Regions from separate parts of the Tumebacillus amylolyticus genome, predicted to be linked through region 3. Evidence: riboswitches for the same ligand, from Rfam matches in the RefSeq annotation. Region 3 holds a riboswitch; each other region holds the start of a gene.
The links. A riboswitch is a leader RNA that binds a small molecule or an ion and turns the genes downstream of it on or off. The one in region 3 is predicted to bind S-adenosylmethionine.
Positions count from the first base shown of each region.

Region 1 (4,282 bases), on a different contig from region 3:
TCTTCCACCTCCTGCTCGACGAAGGCGTCCTGCTCGCACCGTCCAAGTACGAAGCGTGGTTCGTTTCCACCGCCCACACCCAAGCGGACATCGACTTCACCATCGACGTGATCAACCGAGTCTTCGCCCAACTCTAAACAAAAGACCCTTCACCTGCCCGGAAACAAGCGGGTCGAAGGGTCTTTTTTCATAATAAAAAAGACCTGCCAAGGCCGCAGCCTGACAGGTCTTCTCTTCCCAAACAAACGCGGCTTACAGAACGTCAGCCAGTTTGTCGAGCAGTTGAGCTTTGTTTTGGTAGCCGACGAGGGTCTTCACAACTTCGCCGTTTTTGAAAACGAGCAGAGTCGGGATGGACATAACGCCGAACTTTTGCGAAGTCGCCGGGTTTTCGTCGACGTTGAGTTTGCCGATGGTCAGCTTATCGGAAACTTCGCCTGCGAGATCGTCGAGGACCGGAGCGAGCATTTTGCACGGACCGCACCATGCAGCCCAGAAGTCGACGAGAACCGGCTTGTCGCCTTGAATTGCTTCGTTAAAGTTCGCGTCGGTTACAGTTTGAATGAGATCAGATGCCATGATTGATTCCCTCCAATTCGTCGTCTGGCTTAGACAGCCACGACTTCTTTGATTTCCGGTACTGCTGCGCGAACGGTGCGCTCGATGCCCATTTTCAGGGTCATGGTGCTCATCGGGCAACCGCCGCAAGCGCCGGTCATGCGGATCGAAGCGATGCCGGTTTCAGCATCAACGTCCACCAATTCAGCGTCGCCGCCATCGGATTGCAGACCCGGGCGAATTTTATCAAGTGCTTCCTGTACGCGTGCGCGAAGATCTTCCATCATGTATTCCTCCTATCGGTATCGTTCATTTTATCGGTTGGTTGACGCCCATACACATCTAGTATAGGCGGAACTTGTGAAGGCCATTCTGTTGCAAGCCTTCAACATATTGTATTTGTATTGTAGGAAAAATGAACTGGAAAGTCTGTGACTTCCGTTACATCTGTCCTTCCCACTCCGCATGGAACCGCTCCAAAAACTCTTCCATATAACGATGCCGCTCTTCGGCGATTTGTTTGGCGGCGTCGGTGTTCATGAGGGCTTTGAGCAAAAGCAGTTTTTCATAGAAATGATTGACAGCGGTGCTCTTGCCCTTGCGATACTCGTCTGCCGTCATGTCGGTGCGCAGCGGCAGGGTCGGGTCGTGGCTGAGTTGCCCCTTGGCACCGGAATACGCAAACGTGCGGGCGATGCCCAGCGCACCGATGGCGTCGAGACGGTCGGCATCTTGAACGATTCGGCCTTCCAGCGTCCGCACCGGGGGGCGGTTGCCGCCCTTGAACGACATCGTCGTGATGATCTCCAAGAGATGCGCGCGTGTGTCCGCATCAAGGTCGTGCGCATCCAGCCAGTTCGTGAGTTTTTTCATCCCGGCTTCGGGGCTTTCGTTCAATTTCTCGTCGGGGATGTCGTGTAACAGTGCTGCAAGCGAGCAGACAAAAACGTCCGCACCCTCAACGCGCGCGATCCGTTCAGCCATGCGCCGCACACGCTCGATGTGCCAGACATCATGACCGGAAGAGTCTCCGCCCAATTCCTGACGAACGAAGGCTTCAGCCTCTTGCAAAATCCATGTACGTTCCATAAAAATGCTTCCCTCCCGCTCCCCATCTTACCAATAGAAGGTACAGCGAGCAAGGCGAGCGCTTTTTACTTCGCTGGCTCGTTGAGGTTTGGCAACTCAAGCGGCGGCAACGGCGAACTCGTCTGCCCCACGGCAGACCCCTGCGCGTTGTACACCATCTGCGGCACGTCGCCGACCATAACCAGATAGGCGATCGGTACCCGCGTGCTGACTGCATTTGGATGCGTGGAAAACGGCACGACAATCGTCTCTTCCACCGTGAGATCCAGATACAGCACATGCACCGTCTGGTTGATGCCGGCATTGCGCGTCTCATATCCCACTTGTGATTTGGCAATTGTAATCGGGCGGATCTTGATGGGAATATCCGGCCCGAGCGCCGCCAGAATCGAACTCTCATACACCACTCCGAGCGGCAGGGAGATCTCCTCTTCCTTGGAATGCGACAACTCGCCTTGAATATAGTCGGTGACTTGCGCCTGCAAACGCGTGGCTTCTTGCATGTTGAAATACCCGGCGCTGACTTTGCCGTTTGGCCCCTCCCGGAAGTTCATCAGCAAATTGTAGTCGGCAACGCTGGCAATTTTTTTGGAAATCGAATCGTTGATCGCCTTGACCGCATACTGCTCGGCGTATTTCTCAGCCGCGAGCTCCAGATGCGGACGCATCGACGTTTCGTAATAGTAGATCGTCTGCACGCTGGAGAACACGATCATGACCAAGACAAGAAACAGGACGAGCCGCCAGTTCAGACGCTTCCTCCTGCCCACCTTCATCGCCATCGGACGTCCCTCCTTCTCCTCCATGTGTATGTCCCGCGCACCGTTGGTAGAAGATTGACAAACGCGTCATCGAAATGGTACTGTTGGTGAAGTGTTTCGAATTGAATATTTATTTTCTCTTATCCAGAGAGGTGGAGGGACTGGCCCTTTGATACCTCGGCAACCGATTGATCAGGTGCTAATTCCAGCAAAGCGTACGCTTTGGAAGATAAGAGTGGCGGTATCCACCCCTTTTTGCAACTTCTGCCCTCTTCTCGTCTCCCAAGACCGAAGAGGGCTTTTTCTATGCCCGCTACTCCGAGGAGGAATTCGACATGTCAAGCAAAACCCCGATCCAACAGCAATTGCAACAAAAAATTCTCATCCTCGACGGCGCGATGGGCACGATGCTCCAACGAGAAAACTTGACCCCGGACGACTTCGGCGGTGAAGAGCTCGACGGTTGCAACGAGAACCTCGTCCTCACCCGCCCGGACGTCATTCGCAACATTCACGAAGCCTACCTCGAGGCCGGTGCCGACATCATCGAAACTAACACGTTCGGTGCTACGTCTGTCGTCCTCGCTGAATACGATCTTCAACACCTCGCGCATGAGATCAACATCGAAGCCGTGCGTCTCGCCAAAGAAGCGGTAGACTCCTACTCCACACCGGAATGGCCGCGCTACGTCGCCGGTGCGATGGGCCCGACCACCAAGACCCTCTCGGTCACCGGCGGGATTACGTTCGAAGATTTGACCGACTCCTACTATGAACAAGCACGCGCCCTGTTGATCGCCGGCGCAGACGTGCTTCTCCTGGAAACGGTGCAAGACACCCTCAACGTCAAAGCGGGCGCCATTGCCATCCAACGCGCTTTCCAAGACACCGGCATCGAGATCCCCGTCATGCTCTCCGGCACCATTGAACCGATGGGGACGACGCTTGCAGGTCAGAATATCGAGTCGTTCTACATTTCGCTTGAACACTTGAAGCCGATCTCCGTCGGCCTGAACTGCGCAACAGGCCCGGAATTCATGCGCGACCATCTGCGTACACTGTCCGAACTCGCGACCTGCTCTGTCTCCGTCTACCCGAACGCCGGGCTCCCCGACGAGAACGGTCACTACCACGAGACCCCGCAAAGCCTCGCCAAAAAACTCGCCGGATTCGCAGAGAAAGGCTGGCTGAACATCGCGGGCGGTTGCTGCGGCACCACACCGGATCACATCCGTGCCATCCACGAAGCGTTGCAAGATTTCAAACCGCGCACCAGCGCCGAACCGCACCGCCCGGCCGTCTCCGGGATCGAAACCGTCTTCGTGGAGCCGGACAACCGCCCGCTGATCGTCGGCGAGCGCACCAACGTGCTGGGTTCCCGCAAGTTCCGCAACTTGATCGTCGATGGCAAGTACGAGGAAGCGTCCGAGATCGCCCGCGCCCAAGTCAAAAAAGGCGCACACGTCATCGACATCTGCCTCGCCGATCCGGACCGCGACGAAGCCCGAGACGTTGAAGAATTCCTCAAGTACGTCACCAAAAAAGTCAAAGTGCCGCTCATGATCGACTCCACCAACCTCGACGTGTTCGAGATGGCGCTGAAATACTCGCAAGGCAAAGCACTGCTCAACTCTGTCAACTTGGAGGACGGCCCCGAAAAGTTCGACGCGATCGTTCCCATCGTCAAAAAGTACGGAGCTGCCATCGTCGTCGGCACCATCGACGAGCAAGGCATGGCCGTCACCCGCGAACGCAAGCTGGAAGTCGCCAAGCGCTCTTACGACTTGCTCGTGAACCATCACGGACTCGACCCCCGCGACCTGATCTTCGACCCGCTGGTCTTCCCGTGCGGCACCGGCGATGAGCAGTACATC
Region 1 is NZ_JAEQNB010000003.1:438,866-443,147, forward strand. Features, by position in the region: gene JJB07_RS12100 (glutamate-1-semialdehyde 2,1-aminomutase) at 1-137, shown strand, start outside; gene trxA (thioredoxin) at 253-579, opposite strand; gene JJB07_RS12110 (NifU family protein) at 609-842, opposite strand; gene JJB07_RS12115 (HD domain-containing protein) at 1,000-1,647, opposite strand; gene yunB (sporulation protein YunB) at 1,713-2,429, opposite strand; SAM riboswitch class I at 2,546-2,644, shown strand; gene metH (methionine synthase) at 2,744-4,282, shown strand, end outside.
Region 1: it holds a riboswitch for S-adenosylmethionine, as region 3 does, so the genes downstream of both, metH (methionine synthase) here and JJB07_RS07835 (2,3-diketo-5-methylthiopentyl-1-phosphate enolase) in region 3, are expected to answer to the same signal.

Region 2 (4,282 bases), on a different contig from region 3:
GGTGTACCCTATGAGTGGAGATTGTTGGACACAGAAGGAGAGTGACATCCATGAACGGTGTAAACCCGCAAGATTTGCTTCAACTCATCGCCACTCGTCGCTCGATCCGCAAATGGACCGACCAAGAAGTTCCGGACGAACTGATCCGCGAAGCGCTGACCGCAGCGACGTGGGCTCCCAACGGCGGCAACTTCCAGCCGTGGCACTTCGTCGTGATCAAGAACCGAGACGTCATCCATCAGATCGCAGACGCCGTCCAGGAAAAAACGCTGCTGATGGCATCGTGGCCGGAAGCGGAAGCCTATGGCGAACATGTGGAGCGTTGGAAGTCTTCCAGCGACTTTTTCCGCACCGCACCTGCTTGTGTGGCGGTGTATATGGGAGACTATCGTTCCATCGCGGACCGACTGCTTGCAGAACGAGGTCGTCAAGACTCGGATGCGGCGGCGATGGAGGATGCGCGCAAAGTCGGCTCTTCGCGACTCCAGACCATCGCGGGGGCGGTCATGCAGATGTTGTTGATGTTCCATGCCCAAGGTCTGGGAGCCGTCTGGATGGCGGGCCCGCAACAGGCGAAGCAGGAGATTGAAGCGATCTTGCCTCCGATGGAAGGCATGGATTTCGTCGCTTTGGTTCCGGTCGGATATCCGGCCCAAGAGCGGGAGTTAACTCGCAAACCTGTAGAAGAAGTGTCCACGTGGTTGAAATAAGCAGGCAGGTCAGGAAAATGAAAAACCATTCGCACATGCGTGCGGATGGTTTTTTTTGTACATGCTAGTAGGCGGGCATTTACACTACACGGAGGTGTTCGAAATGGGAATCTTGAGTGGCAATCCGAAGCATGAACCGATGCATTATGGGGAAGTGGACGCTGTTTGGGGGTCGTTGGCGGCCAAGTACGGGATCATCTCGCATTACCAAGTGTTGTTGAACCAATCGGGGGACGCAGACCTGCGCGACTTCATCGAGCAGTCGATTGATACATGTCGGGAAGAAGCGGCCGAATTGGCGAAGTTGTTGACGGAAAACGGCGTCGCACTGCCGCCCGCAGCGCCTGAAAAGCCCAAGGCGGACCTCGAACTGATCCCGCCTGGCGCACGCCATACGGACATGGAAATTGCATCGATGCTTGCTGTTGACAACGGGGCGGGTCTGGTTGCTTGTTCCAAAATGATGGCGATGTGCATCCGCGAAGACATCGCGGCGCTGTTCATGACGATGCACACCAAAAAAGCGGAGATGGGCCTGCGTCTGCTCCGTATGTTGAAGGAAAAAGGCTGGCTGGTCGTCCCGCCGTTGCACGTGAACACGGCAGAACACCGCGAGTAAATTTATACCTTGACAGAATTTTGCGAGTGCTGTACTGTAATAAAATAATCAGACAAAACAACTGAACAAGCAAGAAACTCTCTTATCCAGAGTAGGCGGAGGGACTGGCCCGATGAAGCCCGGCAACCGACATGCGGTTATTTTTTCAGCACACGCATGCACGGTGCCAATTCCTGCAGGATCTAACGATCCTGAGAGATGAGAGAAAGGACCCCCTTATGTCTACATAAGCAAAGGCCTTTCTCCACTGGGAGAGAGGCCTTTTTTGCTTGCATCACAACTTAGGGGGACTTCAATATGACGCATCTTGAAACCAAATTCGCACAGATTGGCAACCGACGTGACCCGCAAACCGGCTCGGTCTCGTCTCCGATCTACCTCTCCACCACGTACAGCCATCCGCAGCTCGGTGTTTCCACCGGCTTCGACTATACGCGCACCAAGAACCCGACCCGTCAAACGCTCGAAGATGCCATCGCAGAACTCGAAGGCGGCGTGCGCGGGTTTGCCTACGCATCCGGCATGGCGGCGATTGCGGGGGTCTTCGGACTGTTTGCGCAAGGGGACCATCTGATCGTTTCGCACGACTTGTACGGCGGTACCTACCGCTTGATTGAACAGATTCTGCCGAAACAGGGCATCTCCGCCACGTTCGTGGATACAGGGGACGTGCAAGCGGTTGAACAGGCCCTGCAACCCAATACGAAGGGAATTTTCGTCGAAACGCCGACCAACCCGACGATGCGAATCACCGACCTCAGTGCCATAATTGAAGTAGCAAAACGTCATAACGTGTTGACAATCGTAGACAATACGTTCATGACCCCCTATCTGCAACGTCCGTTGACGCTCGGTGCCGACATCGTCGTCCACAGCGCGACCAAGTATCTCGGCGGTCACAACGACGTGCTGGCAGGTCTGGTTGTCGCACGGGAGACAGAAGTAGGAGACAAAATCTACTTCCTGCAAAACTCCATCGGCGCGACACTCGGCCCGCAAGATTGTTGGCTGCTGATGAGAGGGATCAAGACGCTGGCGTTGCGCATGGATCGTCACCAAGAGAACGCCTTGCTCGTCGCCGAATGGTTGGCGGAGCATCCGGCGATCTCCACCGTGTACTTCCCGGGGTTGTTCGGCCATGTAGGTCGTGACATTCATCTGAGCCAAGCAGCAGGATACGGCGGCATGCTGTCGTTTGAAGTGGAGAGCGAAGCACTCGTGGAGCCGTTGTTGCGCCACTTGAAACTGATCACGTTTGCCGAATCGCTTGGCGGGGTGGAATCGCTGATCACCTACCCGGCTCGTCAGACGCACTTTGACATCCCGGAGGAAATTCGCATCTCGGTGGGCGTCACCAATTCCCTGTTGCGACTCTCGGTGGGCATCGAGCACCACAGCGATCTCATTGACGATCTCGCGCAAGCACTGGCAGCGGCAGAGAAGGAAATTGGAGTGAAGGGAGTCCAAGCAAGCCATGAGTGAGAAAAAAATTTCGTTCGCCACCCACGTGTTGCATACGGGCAATGAAATCGATCCGGTAACGGGGGCAGCGGCATTTCCCATCTATCAAGCGTCGACGTTCCACCAAGAAGATCCGTGGAACCCGCCGGCTTACGAATACGCCCGCTCGGGCAACCCGACTCGCCATGCGGTCGAAGATGCAGTCGCCAAACTTGAGGGCGGTACGCGCGGGTTTGCGTTCGGTTCTGGCATGGCGGCGATCACCACGACGTTGTTCCTGTTCTCGCAGGGCGATCATATCGTTGCCTGCGATGACATCTACGGCGGTACGTTCCGGGCGCTGACCCAGTTGATCAACCGCTTCGGCATCGAAACGACGTTCGTCGATGCGACGAATTTGGATGAAATTCGGGCGGCGATTCGTCCGAATACGAAAGGGCTGTTCCTCGAAACACCGTCCAACCCGACGATGAAGATCATCGACTTGGCGGGTGCGGCACAGATTGCCAAGGAACACGGTCTGCTCTCGATCATCGACAACACGTTCATGACGCCGTACCTCCAACGACCGTTGGAACTTGGCATCGACATCGTCATTCACAGTGCGACCAAGTTCTTGGGCGGACATTCGGACGTGGTGGCGGGCGTCGTCGTCACGCGAGATGAGGAGCTGGGCAAACGGTTGTACTTTCTCCAAAATGCATGCGGCGGCGTGCTCGGCCCGCAAGATTGCTTCTTGCTCCAACGCGGGTTGAAGACGCTCAAAGTCCGCATGGATGCGTCCTGCGCCGGTGCGGAAAAAATCGCCCACTATCTCTACGAACGCGGCGACATCGAGCAGGTCTACTATCCGGGCCTGCCGTCTCACGCAGGTCACGAGATTCAAAAGTCACAAGCGGACGGCTTCGGCGCTGTCGTGTCGTTCGACCTCGGTACCGAGGAGCGAGCTCGCAAATTGATGGAACGCGTTCAATTGCCGCTCGTCGCCGTCTCGCTCGGTGCGGTGGAATCGATTCTGTCCTACCCGCGCATGATGTCCCACAACGGCATGCCCGCCGAAGAACGCCTCAAGCGCAAGATCGGCGACGGCTTGCTGCGCTTCTCGATTGGCTTGGAAGACCCGAACGATTTGATCGCCGATCTGGAACAAGCATTGAAGTAAAATTTACCATTGTGTAGAATGACCCATAGAGCATCCTAACGTATACTCCGTATGCTTAGGATGCTTTTTTTCTATGTCATAGATTGTGCAGAAGGTGGGAGAGAGATGGAATCGACAACGATGGAGATGGTGCACCGCTACATCGGTTTGGTTTTGATCGTGCTGGTCGTCGGGATGTTTGGCGGACGATTGGCACGCGTGTTGCGCATCCCGGACGTTGCGTTGTATTTGTTGATTGGGGTTTTGGTCGGGCCGATCTTGCATTGGGTGGAATTGTCTCCGCAGTCGCTGGCCGACCAGTTGATCATCATCGTCGGAGCGGCGCTGATC
Region 2 is NZ_JAEQNB010000004.1:237,945-242,226, forward strand. Features, by position in the region: gene JJB07_RS14005 (nitroreductase family protein) at 51-710, shown strand; gene JJB07_RS14010 (DUF3231 family protein) at 814-1,329, shown strand; SAM riboswitch class I at 1,409-1,534, shown strand; gene JJB07_RS14015 (aminotransferase class I/II-fold pyridoxal phosphate-dependent enzyme) at 1,627-2,811, shown strand; gene JJB07_RS14020 (trans-sulfuration enzyme family protein) at 2,804-3,952, shown strand; gene JJB07_RS14025 (cation:proton antiporter) at 4,058-4,282, shown strand, end outside.
Region 2: it holds a riboswitch for S-adenosylmethionine, as region 3 does, so the genes downstream of both, JJB07_RS14015 (aminotransferase class I/II-fold pyridoxal phosphate-dependent enzyme) here and JJB07_RS07835 (2,3-diketo-5-methylthiopentyl-1-phosphate enolase) in region 3, are expected to answer to the same signal.

Region 3 (4,282 bases):
CAGTAGATCGGGTTCTCGATGGCAAACGGCTCCAACAACGGTTTGACAAAAAAGTCGATGCCGCCGCTCGTCACCCAGAAGTCGATCCCTTGCGCCTTGCAAAACTCCAAAAACTCCGGGAACCCCGCGCGAATCACCGCCACTTCCTGTGCATAGGCAGCGACGTCATCGCGGAGGGTGGAGGAAATTCCGTGGAACAGACGGCCCACGCCGGTCTGAATCGGAATCTCTTGGTGTAAAATCTGATCCTTGGTCGTCTCCCAACCCGGCGCACCGAACCGCTCCATGATCGTAATGATCATGTCGCGCTCGGTGATCGTGCCGTCAAAGTCACAGAAGATGGCGATGCGTTTGCTCATGAGTCCTCCTTCTTTCTACTTACCGATTATTTTTCCGTTCCTGTTTCGGACGGGTTGCCCCACAGATCGAGGGCCGTCCGAATCTCTTGAGAAGTTTCCGCCGCTTCGGAGAGTGTCTTGCCGTTCACAACGGCTGCAATTGCTGCGTTAAACGCACGACCGCCTGCCGCCGAACCGCCCGGATGACCGTGAACCCCGCCGCCTGCATTGATGATTTGGTCGTTGCCCAAATCACGATACAGATACGGAACCAGCCCCGGATGGATGCCCGCACTCGGAACCGGAATCGCACGCTTGAGAACGTGGTTCGGTTCGGTGAGAGCTTGTGCAATTTTCAACGTCTCGCCTCGCTCCAGCGCCACGGAGCCATAAGCGGACGGGTACAGACCGATGTCCGCCCCTGCGATGCGCATCAGTTGACCGAGCACGACATGTGCCGAGATACCGTACTGATGCGACGGATACAACGCGCCCGCGAGTGCCGGGTGCGCCATGATCGGAACGTTGACACGCGGGTCCTCTGCCAGTCGTTGCAACACGTCGTAGCCGTACGTCAGGACATTGAGCAACAACGCCGAAGCTCCTGCGTCCACGGCACGGCGTGCTTTTTCAAAAATCTCTGTGACCGGACCCGTCAAGTTCGCCGCATAGAGGGTGAATTTGCCCGTCTCTGCCTGCGCGCGTTCGGCAGCCGCGCGACACGCCGCGATCCGTTTTTCAAACGGTGCGTAGGTCTCGTCGAAGAAGATCTCGTCATCCTTGACCAAGTCCACACCGCCAAGTGCTTGTTGGTAAAAATGCTCCGCCAACGTCTCCGTGTCGTAGCCGATGACCGACTTGAAAATGCTCATGAGCAGCGGTCGGTCGTAGGCGTTCAGTTGTTCGCGCAGACCGTCGATGCCAAACTTCGGACCGGGGAACCGGCTTGCGAACGTCGGCGGGAGCTCGATGTCCACGAGGCGAATCATGCCGTCCATCGAGAGTTTGCCAAACACGGAGGTCAGCAGAGCCGGGATGTCCGGCGTGAAGTTGATGGTCGGGTACGCGATCGTAAGCATTGCTTGCTCCAAACCGTGCGGGTCGGTGCCGATCTGCTTCACATCGGCGACGTGTCCGAGGTGTTTTTGCATCGCGTCTTTGCGTGCGGCCGGCAAATCGGTCCAAGAGCCGACGGTGAGCCCGACTGCGATCCCGTTGGCTTTTTTCAGCCAGTCGGTGCCGGGTTTGCCGTGCGCCAGATAGGTTACGTGAACAAATTCTGCAGTTGTCATCCAAAAGGTCTCCTCTCGAATCCAAACCAAGAATCCATAAAAAAGCCCCTTTCTCATGAAACAAGAAAGAGGCGTTGCTTATATCATAAGCGTTCGTGCCTCTTATCTTTCAGGAACCATGAAACTTGGTGTATTCCTGTAGGAGGTAGCACCGTGTATGAAAAAACATACCGGTTGCCGGGCGTCATCGGGCCAGTCCCTCAGCCTGCTCTGGATAAGAAGTTCGTGCGTATTGTGTATGCAATTGTCTTGCAACTAGATGATATATTACAGGGTGTACCCCCTGCTGTCAATTCTTTTTTTGTATATGTTACAGGGACATTTTTACCATGCGGTCGACCGCTTCTTGCAAGCGTTGCTCGGAAGTCAAGAGACCCACTCGCACGTAGCCTTCGCCGCTGTCGCCAAATCCGTTCCCCGGTGCAACCATGACATGCGCTTTCTGAAGCAACAGGTCGGAGAATTCCAAGGACGTGAAGCCCTTGGGCACCGGTACCCAGGTGAAGAACGAACCCTTGGGCATCAGCACGTCCCACCCGGCCTCGCGCAAGCCGCCGACGAATACGTCACGACGACGCTGGTAGGTGGCCGCCAACTCGTGTACGCAGTCTTGCGGAGCGGTCAGCGCCGCGACCGCCGCACGCTGGATGAAAGCCGGAAGCGAAACGTAGTAATGGTCTTGGATCAAGTTGATCGCCGAGATGACGTCTTTGTTCCCCAGAGCAAAGCCTACGCGCCAGCCTGCCATGTTGTAGGTTTTGGAGAGCGTGTAAAATTCCACGCCGACTTCCTTCGCCCCCTCTGCTTGGAGGAACGAGACCGGTTTCTCCCCGTCAAAGCCGATGGCACCGTAAGCGAAGTCGGATGCGACGACGATGTTGTGCTTGCGGGCGAATTCGATCGTATCTTCATAGAAGGAAAGCGGAGCCGTTGCCGAAGTCGGGTTGTTCGGGTAGTTCAGGAACATGATCTTCGCTTTGTCGAGCTTGTCCTTGGGAATCTGCGAGTAGTCCGGGAGGAAGGCATTCTCACGGAGCAGCGGCATCATCACCATCTCTGCTTGAGCCAACGCCACACCCGACCAGTAGTCCGGGTAGCCCGGGTCCGGGACGAGCACGGCGTCGCCCGGGTTGCAGAGGCAGACCGGGAGTTCGACGAGGCCGGTCTTGCCGCCGAACAGGATCGCGACTTCCGTTGCCGGATCGAGGTCGACGTTGAATTCAGACTTGTACCATTGGGCGATGGCGATCTTGAGTTCGATCATGCCGGAGAACGGCGGGTATTTGTGCGTAATCGGGTCGAGCACTTCGGTGCGAAGCGATTCGACGATGTGCGGCGGCGTCGGCAGGTCCGGATTGCCTTGGCCGAGGTTGATTACGTCATTCCCTGCTGCGATGGAAGCGTTGACTTTCGCCACCATCGTGGAAAAAAATTGCGTCGGAAGAGACTGCAAACGATCCGCTTGCTTTATGTTCATGGGTAGGAGAAACCCCTTTCTCACAAAAATCATTCTTACTAACTATACAGCGAAGCCGTAAGAAAGAAAAGCAAAAAAGACAGCACAAACCCGAAGGAATGTGCTGTCTTTTTCTCATCTTCAAATTACTTGGAGTATACAACACCGCGGTACGGGGTGTAGGACAGACCGGTGTAGTAGCTCAGGGTGCGGGTTACGCCGCCTGCCGGGTCTTTGATCGTGAAGTCGGACGCAGATGCGCCGGTGGTTGCGTAGCCGGAGATGACGACGAAGTGCGTGCCGCCGGCCGGTTTGTTCATGCCGACGATGTACGGGTGGCCTGCGTCCAGAGCGGATTTCGCTGCGCTGTAGACGGTGCTCCATGCGGTCGGGGAGGACGTGGTCACGTGGTTGACGATCCCGGCGCCTGCCTTCGTGATGGCATCGCCGTAGACGAACGGGCAAGCGGAAGCGCCCATCTTGGAGTTCATTTGACCCGGGTCAATGGAAACGCCGTAATATTTGAAGACCATGGTAGCAGAAGTCAACGTGCAACCTGCTGCAGAGATGGTTTCCGCGCAAGATTGCATCGTTTGGCTGCTCCAAGTTTGGCCGGATTGGCTGTAGAGCGGCACTGCGAGAGATACGGATGCGGTGGTAACGGTGTTGACTTCGGAACCTGCCGAGATCGTTGCGATTCCGGTGTCTGCCATTGCCACTTGCGTGGTCAGGGTCATCGCTGCGGCGACGATTGCGATCAGTTTCTTTTTCATTGTAAAACCTCCCTATGTTCTGTAAATTTATTATATTATGGATAGATATCGTATTTCAATAGTGTTTTTGATATAGTTTGATAATTTTTTGAACAAAAAAAGGACCCCTTCCGCGTGGGAAGGGGTCCTTTTTTCCTATGTTAGGCTTGTGGCATGGGGGTCGGCGTGGGTTGTGCGTAGCCTTCTTTGTATTTGTTGTCGATGTACTGGCGAATGTCGAGTACGGTCTTGCCGGACTGCTTCATCTGCGCCGACTCGAGCGTGATGTTCATACAGGTGTCGCAACGGGTGCCGTGATCGTCCCAGACGACGGTGCCGTCGGGCTTGACTTCATGGATGAAGCAGGACAAGTTGCTCATGTGTCCGGCGCTTTGACCACAGCCGCAGTAGCACGGCATTTGCTTTACGAGGTCTTTGTTCGCG
Region 3 is NZ_JAEQNB010000002.1:186,313-190,594, forward strand. Features, by position in the region: gene JJB07_RS07830 (2-hydroxy-3-keto-5-methylthiopentenyl-1-phosphate phosphatase) at 1-359, opposite strand, end outside; gene JJB07_RS07835 (2,3-diketo-5-methylthiopentyl-1-phosphate enolase) at 386-1,630, opposite strand; SAM riboswitch class I at 1,730-1,851, opposite strand; gene JJB07_RS07840 (pyridoxal phosphate-dependent aminotransferase) at 1,941-3,107, opposite strand; gene JJB07_RS07845 (C39 family peptidase) at 3,233-3,859, opposite strand; gene JJB07_RS07850 (PCYCGC motif-containing (lipo)protein) at 4,000-4,282, opposite strand, start outside.

Region 4 (4,282 bases), on a different contig from region 3:
CTGAACCTCGAAAGGACTGATTCTCCCATGACCCAAAACGTACATAACCAAGTCACCGTCGAACAAGCGATGCGCGAACGCCATGCCGTGAAAAAATACGATGCCTCCTACACCATCCCGGAAGCGGAACTCAACGCCATCCTCGAACTGGCGGCAACCTCTCCGTCCTCTTGGAACCTGCAACACTGGAAGCTCGTCGTGATCACCGACCAAGCCACCAAGGAGAAAATTCTCCCGATCGCGTACGGACAACAGCAAGTGGCAGACGCATCGGCTGTCATCCTCGTGCTCGGCGACCTCGAAGCGAACAAAAACGCAGAACCTGTCTTCAAGCCGGCACTCGACGGCGGCTTCATCTCCCAGCAAGTCTACGATGTACTGCTCGGCCAAATCGCAGCGGCGTACGACAACAACCCGCAAGGCGCACGCGACGAAGCGATCCGCAACTCGTCCTACATCGCGATGCAACTGATGCTCGCAGCCAAAGCATACGGCTACGACACCTGCCCGATGGGCGGCTTTGACAAGGAAAAAATCGTCGAAGCCCTGAACGTGCCGTCCCGCTACATCCCGTCCGTCCTGATCTCGCTTGGCAAAGCAGCGACACCGGCGCATCCGTCCGGCCGTTTCGGTCTCGACCAAATCGTCGTCAAAAACTCCTTCTAAGAATCGAAAATGCTCGAAAAAAAGACCCGCCCGCCCACGCGAGCGGGTCTTTTTTGTCCCCTCCTCCCATATCTTTGTAACAGGCTGTACATAGAGAACAGGGGGTTTTCAATCGATGGAAGCAATTAGCCATAAACTCAACCCGCGCACGGTTGATTTCGTAAAGTCCAAAACGGTGAAAAAAATGTTCGTCGGCGGTCAATTTGTGGAAGCGGTCTCCGGCAAGACGTTCCCGATCTACAACCCGGCGAACAACGAAATTCTCGCCTACGTCGCCGAAGGGGACAAGGAAGACATCGACCGCGCCGTCGCCTGTGCCCGCGACGCGTTTGAATCCGGCCCGTGGCATCGCATGATGCCGTCTGAACGTGCCCGTCTCATCTACACGTTGGCCGACTTGATCGAGCGTGACTCTGACGTATTCGCAGAGATCGAATCGCTCGACAACGGCAAGCCGATTGCAGAAGCCAAAGGGTTCGACGTTCCGATGACCGTCGAGCACTTCCGCTATTACGCAGGCTGGGCCACCAAGATCTCGGGCGACGTGATTCCGGTCAACATCCCGAACATGCACAACTACGTGCGCCGCGAGCCGATCGGCGTCGTCGGGCAGATCATCCCGTGGAACTTCCCGTTGTTGATGGCCGCTTGGAAACTGGGGGCGGCACTGGCGACAGGCTGCACCGTGGTTCTCAAACCGGCAGAGCAAACGCCGCTGTCCGCCCTCTACCTCGCCAAACTCGTCCAAGAAGCGGGCTTCCCGGCGGGCGTCGTCAACATCGTGCCGGGCTTCGGCGAAACGGCGGGCAACGCGCTCGTCACCCATCGTGACGTGGACAAAATCGCGTTCACCGGCTCCACCGAAGTCGGCAAGTTGATCATGAGCAACGCAAGCGTCGATCTCAAGCGCGTCTCTCTGGAACTGGGCGGCAAGTCGCCGAACATCATCTTCCCGGACGCAGACTTCTCCCGTGCGGTCAAAGGCTCGATGCAGGCGATCTTCTTCAACCAAGGCCAAGTCTGCTCGGCAGGTTCCCGCCTGTACATCCACAAAAGCCAATACGACAACGTGCTCTCCGACATGGTGACGCATGCGAGCAACGTGCGCCAAGGCTACGGCATCGACCCGAAAACGCAAATGGGCCCGCTCGTCTCCGAAGAACAACTGACCCGCGTCACCGGCTACATCGAACGCGGTCTGGAACAGGGAGCCAAGATCGCCATCGGCGGTGAGCGCGGCGAGGGCGACCTCTCCCGCGGCTACTTCGTGCGACCGACCGTGTTCTACGATGTCCAAGACGACATGGCGATTGCCCAAGAGGAAATCTTCGGCCCGGTTGTCGCCACGATGCCGTTTGACGACATCGAAGACGTAATCAAACGCGCCAATGCATCCACCTACGGCCTCGCCGCCGGCGTCTGGACGCAGAACATGAAAACGGCGTTCACCGTCGCGAACTCGCTCAAAGCAGGTTCCGTCTGGATCAACTGCTACAACATGTTCGACGCCGCTTCTCCGTTTGGCGGGTACAAACACTCCGGCATCGGCCGCGAGATGGGCGAATACGCGCTGGAAAACTACACGCAACACAAGAGCGTGTGGGTCAACTACAACTAAGCGCAGTCAAAAAAAAGGGGAGTGCCGTGTGCGGTCACTCCCCCTTTTTTTCTCACATTGACGCGATGAAGAGTTTGATGTATTCTAAAGTATGTTGAAAGTTCGTAAAACTTCATACGCAACTCTTATCCAGAGAGGTGGAGGGACTGGCCCTACGAAACCTCGGCAACCGGTATCAATCGTGATACATGGTGCTAATTCCAGCAATTACGTCCATGTGGGACGTTTTGGCAGATAAGAGAGGATCTCGATCTATTGTCGAATTGTACAATGAGCCTCTTCTTGGACGCCTGAGAAGAGGCTTTTTTATATACTTTTTTGGAAGAAGGGGTGGGGAAGCAAAGTGAATTCATCACATGCTTTTCGGGCGCGACTGCGGTCTGATGTGTTGGTGGGGGACGGCGCGATGGCAACGCTTTTGTATTTGCAAGGCAACGCCATCGGAGCTTCGACGGAGGAATTGTGTCTGACGGAACCGGATTGGGTGCGGGATGTGCATATGGCGTATCTGGATGCGGGGGCGAACGTCATCGAGACGAACTCCTATGCGGCCAACCGCGATTCGCTGGCACGCTATGGCTTGGAAACGCGCACCACGCGCATCAACCGCGCTTCTGTGCAGATTGCGCGTCAAGCGGTGGAGGAATCGGGACGCGAAGCGTTCGTCGTAGGCTCCATCGGCTCCATCCTCGCCGGTCGCATTCGCGGCACTGAGTGGGAGGAATACCGAGACATCTACGAGGAACAGGCGGTTGCGCTCTTGCATGAAGGCGTCGACGGTTTGATTCTCGAAACCTTCTACGACGTCGAAGAGTTGCTGCTGGCGTTGGATGTCATCCGCCCGCTGGCCGCTTCGAGCGGTACGCCGATCATCTCGCAACTGTCGCTTCTGGAAGTCGGCCGCACCCGAGACGGGTATGAACTGACCCAAGCGTTTCGCCAACTGGAAGCGGCAGGCTCCGACGTCGTCGGTCTGAACTGTCGACTCGGCCCTGCTGAAATTCTCGGCTCCTTGGAAAAAACCATCGTCCCCGAAGGCATGCCGATCTCCGTCTACCCGAACGCCGGGCGACTGGGCATGATCGACGGCAAAGTCCAATACAAATCCAACGCCGCGTACTTTGGCGACTATGCGGTTCGACTGCTCGACCAAGGCGTTGGACTCCTCGGCGGTTGTTGCGGCACTGCGCCGGAACACATCCGCGCGATTGCAGACGCCGTCGCGGGAAAAAAACGCGTGCCCCGCATCAACCCCACCCTCGCCGCCAAAACGGAAGTCATCGAACGGGAAACGCCGCGCATCGAATTGCCTCCGTCTCCGAACATCGTCGATCTGGTCGGTCAACGCCATACGATCATCGTCGAGTACGACACCCCGAAGGACCTCGACATCGAAAAGTACCTCGCCGGAAGCAAAGCGCTCCAAGAAGCCGGAGCAGATGCGATCACCCTCGCCGACAATTCGCTGGCGACCACCCGTGTCAGCAACATGGCGCTCGGCGCCATTCTCAAGCGTGAAATGGGCATCGAAGCGATCGCCCACGTCGCCTGTCGCGACCGCAACTTGATCGGGCAGCAATCTCATCTCTTGGGTCTGCACGCACTGGGCTTGAATCAAGTCCTCGTCATCACCGGCGACCCGGCGCGAGTCGGAGACCTGCCGGGGGCGACGTCCGTGTTCGATCTCTCGTCGTTCGACCTGATCCGCATGGTCAAACAACTTAATGAAGGAATTGCCTTCTCCGGTCGTCGGATGAAGAACAAAGCCCGCTTCGTCGTCGGAGCGGCGTTCAACCCGCACGTCCGCAATTTGGAGCCGGCCATCGCACGCCTCGAACGCAAAGTCGAAGCGGGAGCAGACTTCATCATGACCCAACCCGTCTATGACGTGGAGACGTTACTCGCGATCCGCGAAGCGACGAAGCACATCCAAGTTCCGATCTTCATCGGCATCATGCCGATGACAGGGTCGCGCAATGCAGAATTTCTGCACAACGA
Region 4 is NZ_JAEQNB010000001.1:945,810-950,091, forward strand. Features, by position in the region: gene JJB07_RS04405 (nitroreductase family protein) at 28-666, shown strand; gene JJB07_RS04410 (aldehyde dehydrogenase family protein) at 782-2,284, shown strand; SAM riboswitch class I at 2,407-2,525, shown strand; gene JJB07_RS04415 (bifunctional homocysteine S-methyltransferase/methylenetetrahydrofolate reductase) at 2,628-4,282, shown strand, end outside.
Region 4: it holds a riboswitch for S-adenosylmethionine, as region 3 does, so the genes downstream of both, JJB07_RS04415 (bifunctional homocysteine S-methyltransferase/methylenetetrahydrofolate reductase) here and JJB07_RS07835 (2,3-diketo-5-methylthiopentyl-1-phosphate enolase) in region 3, are expected to answer to the same signal.